Regions from separate parts of the Streptomyces sp. NPDC058877 genome, predicted to be linked through region 2. Evidence: predicted binding sites of a transcription regulator. Region 2 holds the regulator's gene; the other holds the start of a gene.
The links. Region 2 encodes HspR, which represses chaperone genes until heat shock. Its sites were predicted from a motif close to TTGAGNNNNNNNNNCTCAA; they were not measured.
Positions count from the first base shown of each region.

Region 1: the regulator HspR is predicted to act here: its motif matches at 1,557-1,575, upstream of lon (endopeptidase La).

Region 1 is NZ_JBHYMF010000084.1:952-4,358, forward strand. Features, by position in the region: gene ACFW2Y_RS20190 (hypothetical protein) at 4-450, opposite strand; gene ACFW2Y_RS20195 (hypothetical protein) at 724-1,242, shown strand; gene lon (endopeptidase La) at 1,598-3,407, shown strand, end outside.
Region 2 is NZ_JBHYMF010000240.1:711-4,117, forward strand. Features, by position in the region: gene ACFW2Y_RS32275 (helix-turn-helix transcriptional regulator) at 47-1,030, shown strand; gene ACFW2Y_RS32280 (heat shock protein transcriptional repressor HspR) at 1,292-1,735, opposite strand; gene dnaJ (molecular chaperone DnaJ) at 1,740-2,915, opposite strand; gene grpE (nucleotide exchange factor GrpE) at 2,949-3,407, opposite strand, start outside.

The sequences.
Region 1 (3,407 bases), on a different contig from region 2:
CTGTCAGGCTCCTTCCTCCGCTCGCCGGCGTGCGTCCCAGTCGAGAAACTGCGGATCGGCCTGCTTGCTGTGCCAGATCGATCCCTCGGTCCGTTCGTACTTCGGAGCCCATGGGCGGTCGATGACGGGACGGATGTGGAGGTGGCGGAGCGGAGGGGCGCCGGCCTTGCGGTTCCGGCTGAACCACAGCGCGCTCTGCTCGTGCCGCCGGGCTTGTGCGCGGTGCAGGGGCGGGAGGGCGCCGTTGACCCGTGCCGGCGAGTAGGTGTTGGTCGGCGCGGAGGACGGACGCCAGGAGTCGGCGATCGCCCAGTGCGCTGTGGCGTCGCCCAACTCGGGTTTGTCGTTGTACGGGTAGCTGACCCGGCGGCTGGTCTCCGCGCAGAAACGGAGGCCGTCCAGGATGTTGCCGCTCGCGAGGCGGCGCCAGTGGGGCGAGGCGATGATCACGGCGAGGCTGACGTCCTCGGGACAGACCGCGGTGAACAGTTTCGAGGTGCTGTAGGTGCTAGTACTCCAGCAGGATTTTGGTGTCTGACCTGGTCTTTCGCTGGGTGGCGGGAGTGTGGCGGGACTTCGGTCGTGCGGGGGCGGTCTCATGGGGATCGCCCCTCGAATGTGCGACAACGCCGCTGGTAGTGACAGCGGCGGGCGACTGCTTGGCGTCGGCGGCGCCAGTTCGACCAGTTCCGTGCCTGGCTCGAAGGCCGGCGGGCCGCGTATGTGCTGGCCACCAAGGTCAACGACACCGTGATCACCGCTGACGGCCAGGACGCCCGCGTCGACGCTCTGGTCGCGGCCTTGCCGAAGCAGGCGTGGAAGCGGATCTCGGCCGGAGCCGGAGCCCATGGTCAGCGGATCTACCACTGGGCCCGTGTCGCCGTCCGGCCGTCCTGGGAGGGCGGGTACGGGCACTGGGTGATCGCCCGCCGCAGCCTGGCCGACCCTGCCGACCTCGCCTATTACGTTTGCTACGGACCGACCACTTCCCGGTTGAAAGACCTGGTCAGGGCCGCTGGGGCGAGGTGGGAGGTGGAGGAGTGCTTCCAGATCGCGAAAGGCGAGTGCGGGCTCGACCACTACCAGGTGCGGCTCTACCGGGCCTGGTACCGGCACATCACCCTGGCCATGACCGTCCTCGCCTACCTCACATCCATCCGCGCGCAAGAAGTCGCAAAAGGGGCAGCGGAGATGACGAGCGAGATCTCATACCCCTCTGCGTCCCGGAGATCCGCCGGATGATCGGGCGCGTCGTCGTCACGCCCCGCTGTCACAGCGACGAGCGCTGTCCGCACTGGTCACGCTTCCGGCGCCGTAGCCAGGCCAGAGCCCGCCGCTGCCATTGCCAACGCCGAGGCCACGACCCACACATTCGGTTGCAGCGCTAACGCACATGCCGCGACTCGCTAGCCCACCCCGCGACGAAAGGTCACTCTGCAAAGCGAACGATCACACGGAGAGTGAAGCTGCGAAACGAAGAGATCGGCGTCACAGGACAGAAACGATGATCGCCCAGAGCGAACAAACGTCCGGGAACATTCCGAGGCTCACAAGCATTGAGTCCGTACAGCTCAACTTGACTGCCGAAGGGGAAATCATGGCTTCTGAGTCCGTGGCGTCCGTGCCGCTCACCCTGCCCGTGCTGCCGCTCGACGACGAGGTCGTGCTGCCCGGAATGGTGGTGCCGCTGGACCTGTCCGACAACGAGGTGCGGGCCGCCGTCGAGGCCGCCCAGGCCGCAGCCCGCACCGGGGCGGGCAAGCCCCGTGTGCTGCTCGTGCCGCGGGTCGACGGGACCTATGCCAGCACCGGCGTCCTGGGCACCGTCGAGCAGGTCGGACGGTTGTCCGACGGCGATCCCGGCGCGCTGATCCGGGGCCTCGGCCGCGTCCGCATCGGCGCCGGTACGACCGGCCCCGGCGCCGCCCTGTGGGTCGAGGGCAGCACCGTCGCGGAGACCCTTCCCGACCCGCTGCCCGGCTCGGTGGCGGAGCTGGTCAAGGAGTACAAGGCGCTGGCCACCAGCTGGCTCAAGAAGCGTGGTGCCTGGCAGGTCGTCGACCGCGTCCAGCAGATCGACGGCGTCGGTGCCCTCGCCGACAACTCCGGTTACTCGCCCTTCCTCACGGTCGCACAGAAGGTCGAGCTCCTGGAGACCGCCGACCCGGTCGCCCGCCTCAGGCTGGCCACCGCCCAGCTCCGCGAGCACCTCGCCGAGCAGGACGTCGCCGAGACCATCGCCAAGGACGTCCAGGAGGGCGTCGACAGGCAGCAGCGCGAGTTCCTGCTCCGCCGCCAGCTCGAAGCCGTCCGCAAGGAACTGCGCGACCTCAACGGCGAGAAGGAGGGCGAGGAGTCCGACGACTACCGCGCCCGCCTGGAGGCCGCCGACCTGCCCGAGAAGGTGCGGGAGGCGGCGCTCAAGGAGTTGGACAAGCTGGAGCGGTCCAGCGACCAGTCCCCCGAGGGCTCCTGGATCCGCACCTGGCTGGACACCGTCCTCGAACTGCCCTGGAACGAGCGGACCGAGGACCAGTACGACATCCAGGGAGCCAAGGCGGTCCTGGACGCCGAGCACGCCGGGCTCGACGACGTGAAGGAGCGGATCACCGAGTACCTGGCGGTGCGCAAGCGGCGCGCCGAGCGCGGTCTCGGCGTGGTCGGCGGGCGTCGAGGCGGCGCCGTCCTCGCCCTCGTCGGCCCGCCCGGCGTCGGCAAGACCTCGCTGGGCGAGTCCGTCGCGCACGCGATGGGGCGGAAGTTCGTGCGGGTCGCCCTCGGCGGCGTCCGGGACGAGGCGGAGATCCGCGGCCACCGCAGGACCTACGTCGGCGCCCTGCCCGGTCGGATCGTCCGGGCCGTCAAGGAAGCCGGTTCGATGAACCCGGTGGTCCTGCTCGACGAGATCGACAAGGTCGGCTCCGACTTCCGGGGCGATCCGGCGGCGGCCCTCCTCGAAGTCCTCGACCCCGCGCAGAACCACACCTTCCGCGACCACTACCTGGAGGTCGAGCTCGACCTGAGCGACGTGGTGTTCCTCGCGACCGCCAATGTGCTCGAAGCCATTCCCGAGGCCCTGCTCGACCGCATGGAGTTGGTGCGCCTCGACGGCTACACCGAGGACGAGAAGGTCGTCATCGCCCGTGACCACCTGCTTCCGCGCCAGTTGGAGCGGGCCGGTCTGGAGCCCGACGAGGTGGTCCTGGAGGAGGCGTCGCTGCGCAAGCTGGCCGGCGAGTACACCCGCGAGGCCGGCGTCCGTACCCTGGAGCGGGCCGTCGCGCGGCTGCTGCGGAAGGTCGCCGCCCAGCACGAACTGGGCGACCGCGAGCTTCCTTTCACGGTCGGCCCCGAAGACCTCCGGGACCTCATCGGACGACCGCACCACGTGCCCGAGTCGGCCCAGG
Region 2 (3,407 bases):
GCAATGCATCATGTTCCTGAAATACAGGATCCTGGGGGGTGTACAAATGGCTCAAAATGACACATCCAACGCACATCCTCACGGGCATGTCGACCTCTGTACCGTCGGATCGGACTTGTACGCACGTGCGTTGCGCATCGGGCGAATCACAAGGAGTGAGGCAGAAGCCACTCCCTGCCTCATGGACCTCGACCTGCTCCATCCGGATCCCGACGACCCGGTGTGGCTCCGTCCGGTTCCACCTTCGGCCGCGCTCGCCCGGCTCGTCCATCCCCTGGAACGCGAGATCCAGGAGCGGCGCGCCCTGGCCATGGGGCTGTCCAGCACCTTCGAGCAGTTCATGGCGATCAGCGCCCAGGACCCGTCGACCACCCACGCCATCACCGTCCTCGAAGGCATCCACCGCATAGACGCCGTGCTGAGCCGGGTCACCGCCGAGTGCTCCCAGGAACTCCTCACCATCCAACCCGGCGGCGCGCGCAGCGAGCACACGCTCAACACCGCCCTCAACAGGATCCAACCGCTGCTCGACCGCGGGGTCCACGTGCGCACGCTCTACCAGCACACCGCACGGCACAGTCCCGGCATGCAGGTCTACCTCGAACAGGCCGGAATGGACCGGCTCCAGGTCCGCACCCTGGAGGAGAGCATCGAGCGGCTCATCATCATCGACCGCTCGGTGGCGCTCATACCGGCACGACAGGATCGCCAGGTCGCCCTGGAACTGCGCCATCCCGGCCTGGTCGAGTACCTGGCATCGGTCTTCGAGCAGTCCTGGGCGCGGGCCACCCCGTTCGGCGAGCAGCTCCCCAACGCCCAGCCGCGGGAAGGGATCAGCGGCGTCCAGCACTCCATCGCCCGGCTCCTCGTCGAGGGCCACGTCGACGAGGCCATCGCCCGCCGGCTCGGCATGAACGTGCGGACCTGCCGGGCACACATCGCAAAGCTCGCCGCTGCGCTCGGCAGCGGCAGCCGCGCCCAACTCGGCTACCTCATCGCCCAGTCCGGCATCCTCGAACGGGACGACTGACCGACCGCGTGCGCACGGATCGACGGACGCACGGACGACGGGCGCACGGATCGTCCCCCGTCGACCGCGCCCCGCCCCACAGCCCCACCCCACCCCACAGCCACAGCCGCAGCCGCAGCCGCAGCCGCAGCCGCGTTCGGAACGAGCGCACGGCTCCGGTGACGGACGGCCGCCGAAATCGCCACCGGGCCGGCCCCGAGCACACGACCGAGACCCCCTCCGCCCATGGGGAGGGGGCCTCGGACACCAGCCGGTGAAGGACTACTCGCCGCGCTTCGGGCGCCACACCACCAGGGCGCTCGCCTGCTGCACGTCGGTGTACGGAACCAGGTCCCGCCGGTACGAGGCATGGACCTGGGCCTCGCGCTGGCGCAGCGTCGCCGCCGCACCCTCGACCGCCGCCGACAGCTCGGCCACCCGGGCCTGGAGCGCGGCGACCTGGTTCTCCAGTTCGATGATCCGCTTGATTCCGGCCAGGTTGATGCCCTCGTCCTGCGACAGCTGCTGCACCTGACGGAGCAGCTCGATGTCGCGGGCCGAGTAGCGCCGCCCGCGCCCCGCCGTGCGGTCAGGGGAGACCAGGCCGAGCCGGTCGTACTGCCGCAGGGTCTGTGGGTGCAGGCCGGAGAGCTGCGCCGCCACCGAGATGACGTACACCGGTGACTCGTCGGTCAGTTCGTACGGATTGCGTCGGCGTCCTTCCACCGCGTCACGCTCCCTTCGCCGCCTGGAACAGCGCGGCCCGCGGGTCCTCGGAGGTCGTCGCCTCGCGGAAGGTCTCCAGGGCCTCGCGTGCCTTGTCGTCCAACTCCTTCGGCACCGCGACCTCGACCGTCACGAGGAGGTCGCCGCGGGTGCCGTCCTTGCGGACCGCGCCCTTGCCCCGGGCCCGCATGGTCCGGCCGTTCGGGGTGCCCGCGGGCAGCTTCAGGGTGACCGCGGGACCGCCGAGGGTCGGCACCTTGATCTCGCCGCCGAGCGCCGCCTCCGTGAAGGAGATCGGCACCGTGACGGTGAGGTTGTCGTCCTTGCGGCCGAAGACCGGGTGGGCGTCGACGTGCACGACGACGTACAGGTCGCCGTTGGGCCCGCCGCGCTCGCCCGGCGCTCCCTTGCCGCGCAGCCGGATCTTCTGGTTGTTGCTCACGCCGGCCGGGATGCGGACCTGCATGGTGTGGGAGGACTTGGCCCGGCCGCTGCCCTTGCAGACCTCACAGGGGTTCTCGGCGATGAGGCCGCGGCCCTTGCAGTCCACGCAGGGGTCGGTCAGCGAGAAGCCGCCGCCACTGCCGCGCGAGACCTGGCCGGTGCCGACGCAGGTCGGGCACACCCGGGGCGTGCCGTTCTTGTCGCCGGTGCCCGAGCACGCCGTGCACGGCTGTTGGCTGGACATCCGCAGCGGCACGGTGGCGCCCTCGATGGCCTCGGTGAAGCTGAGCGTCACCTCGGACTCGATGTCCTGGCCGCGGCGCGGCTGGGTGCGGGTGCCCGCACCCCCGCCCCGGTTGAACAGACCGCCGAAGACGTCCCCGATGCCGCCACCACCGCCGCCGAAGCCACCGGCCCCGCCCTGGGCTCCCCCGAAGAGGTCGCCCAGGTCGAAGTTGAAGGAGCCGCCGCCCGGGCCGCCGGCCCGGAAGCCGCCGTTGCCGAAGAGGGCGCGGGCGTCGTCGTACTCCTTGCGCTTCTTGGGGTCGCCGAGGACGTCGTTCGCCTCGGAGATCTCCTTGAAGCGGGCCTCGGCGCTGGCGTCGCCCTTGTTGGCGTCCGGATGGTTCTCGCGGGCGAGCTTCCGGTACGCCTTCTTGATCTCCGCCTCGGTGGCGTCCTTGGGGACGCCGAGAACCTTGTAGTAGTCCTTCTCGACGAAGTCCTTCGTGCTCATCGACGTCCCTCCTCCCGCGTACGGGTACGGCTGTTACTCGTTGTCGTTCTCGGAGTCGTCCGACTCCTCGGCCTTGGCCTGCGCCCCCGGCTGGGGCTCGGCGACGGCCACGCGGGCGGGCCGGATGGTCCGCTCGCCGATCCGGTACCCCGGCTGCAGGATCGCCACGCAGGTCGTCTCGGTGACGTCCGGCGCGTACGAGTGCATCAGGGCCTCGTGGATCGTCGGGTCGAAGGGCTCGCCCTCCTTGCCGAACTGCTGCAGACCCATCTTGGCGACGACGGTCTCCAGCGATTCCGCCACCGACTTGAACCCGCCCACGAGCTCTCCGTGGTCCCGGGCCCGGCCGACGTCGTCGAGGACGGGAAGGAGCTCGGACAGGAGGCTCGCGACGGCGATCTCCTTGACCGTGACCCGGTCCCGCTCCACGCGGCGGCGGTAGTTCTGGTACTCGGCCTGGAGCCGTTGCAGGTCGCCGGTGCGCTCGTCGAG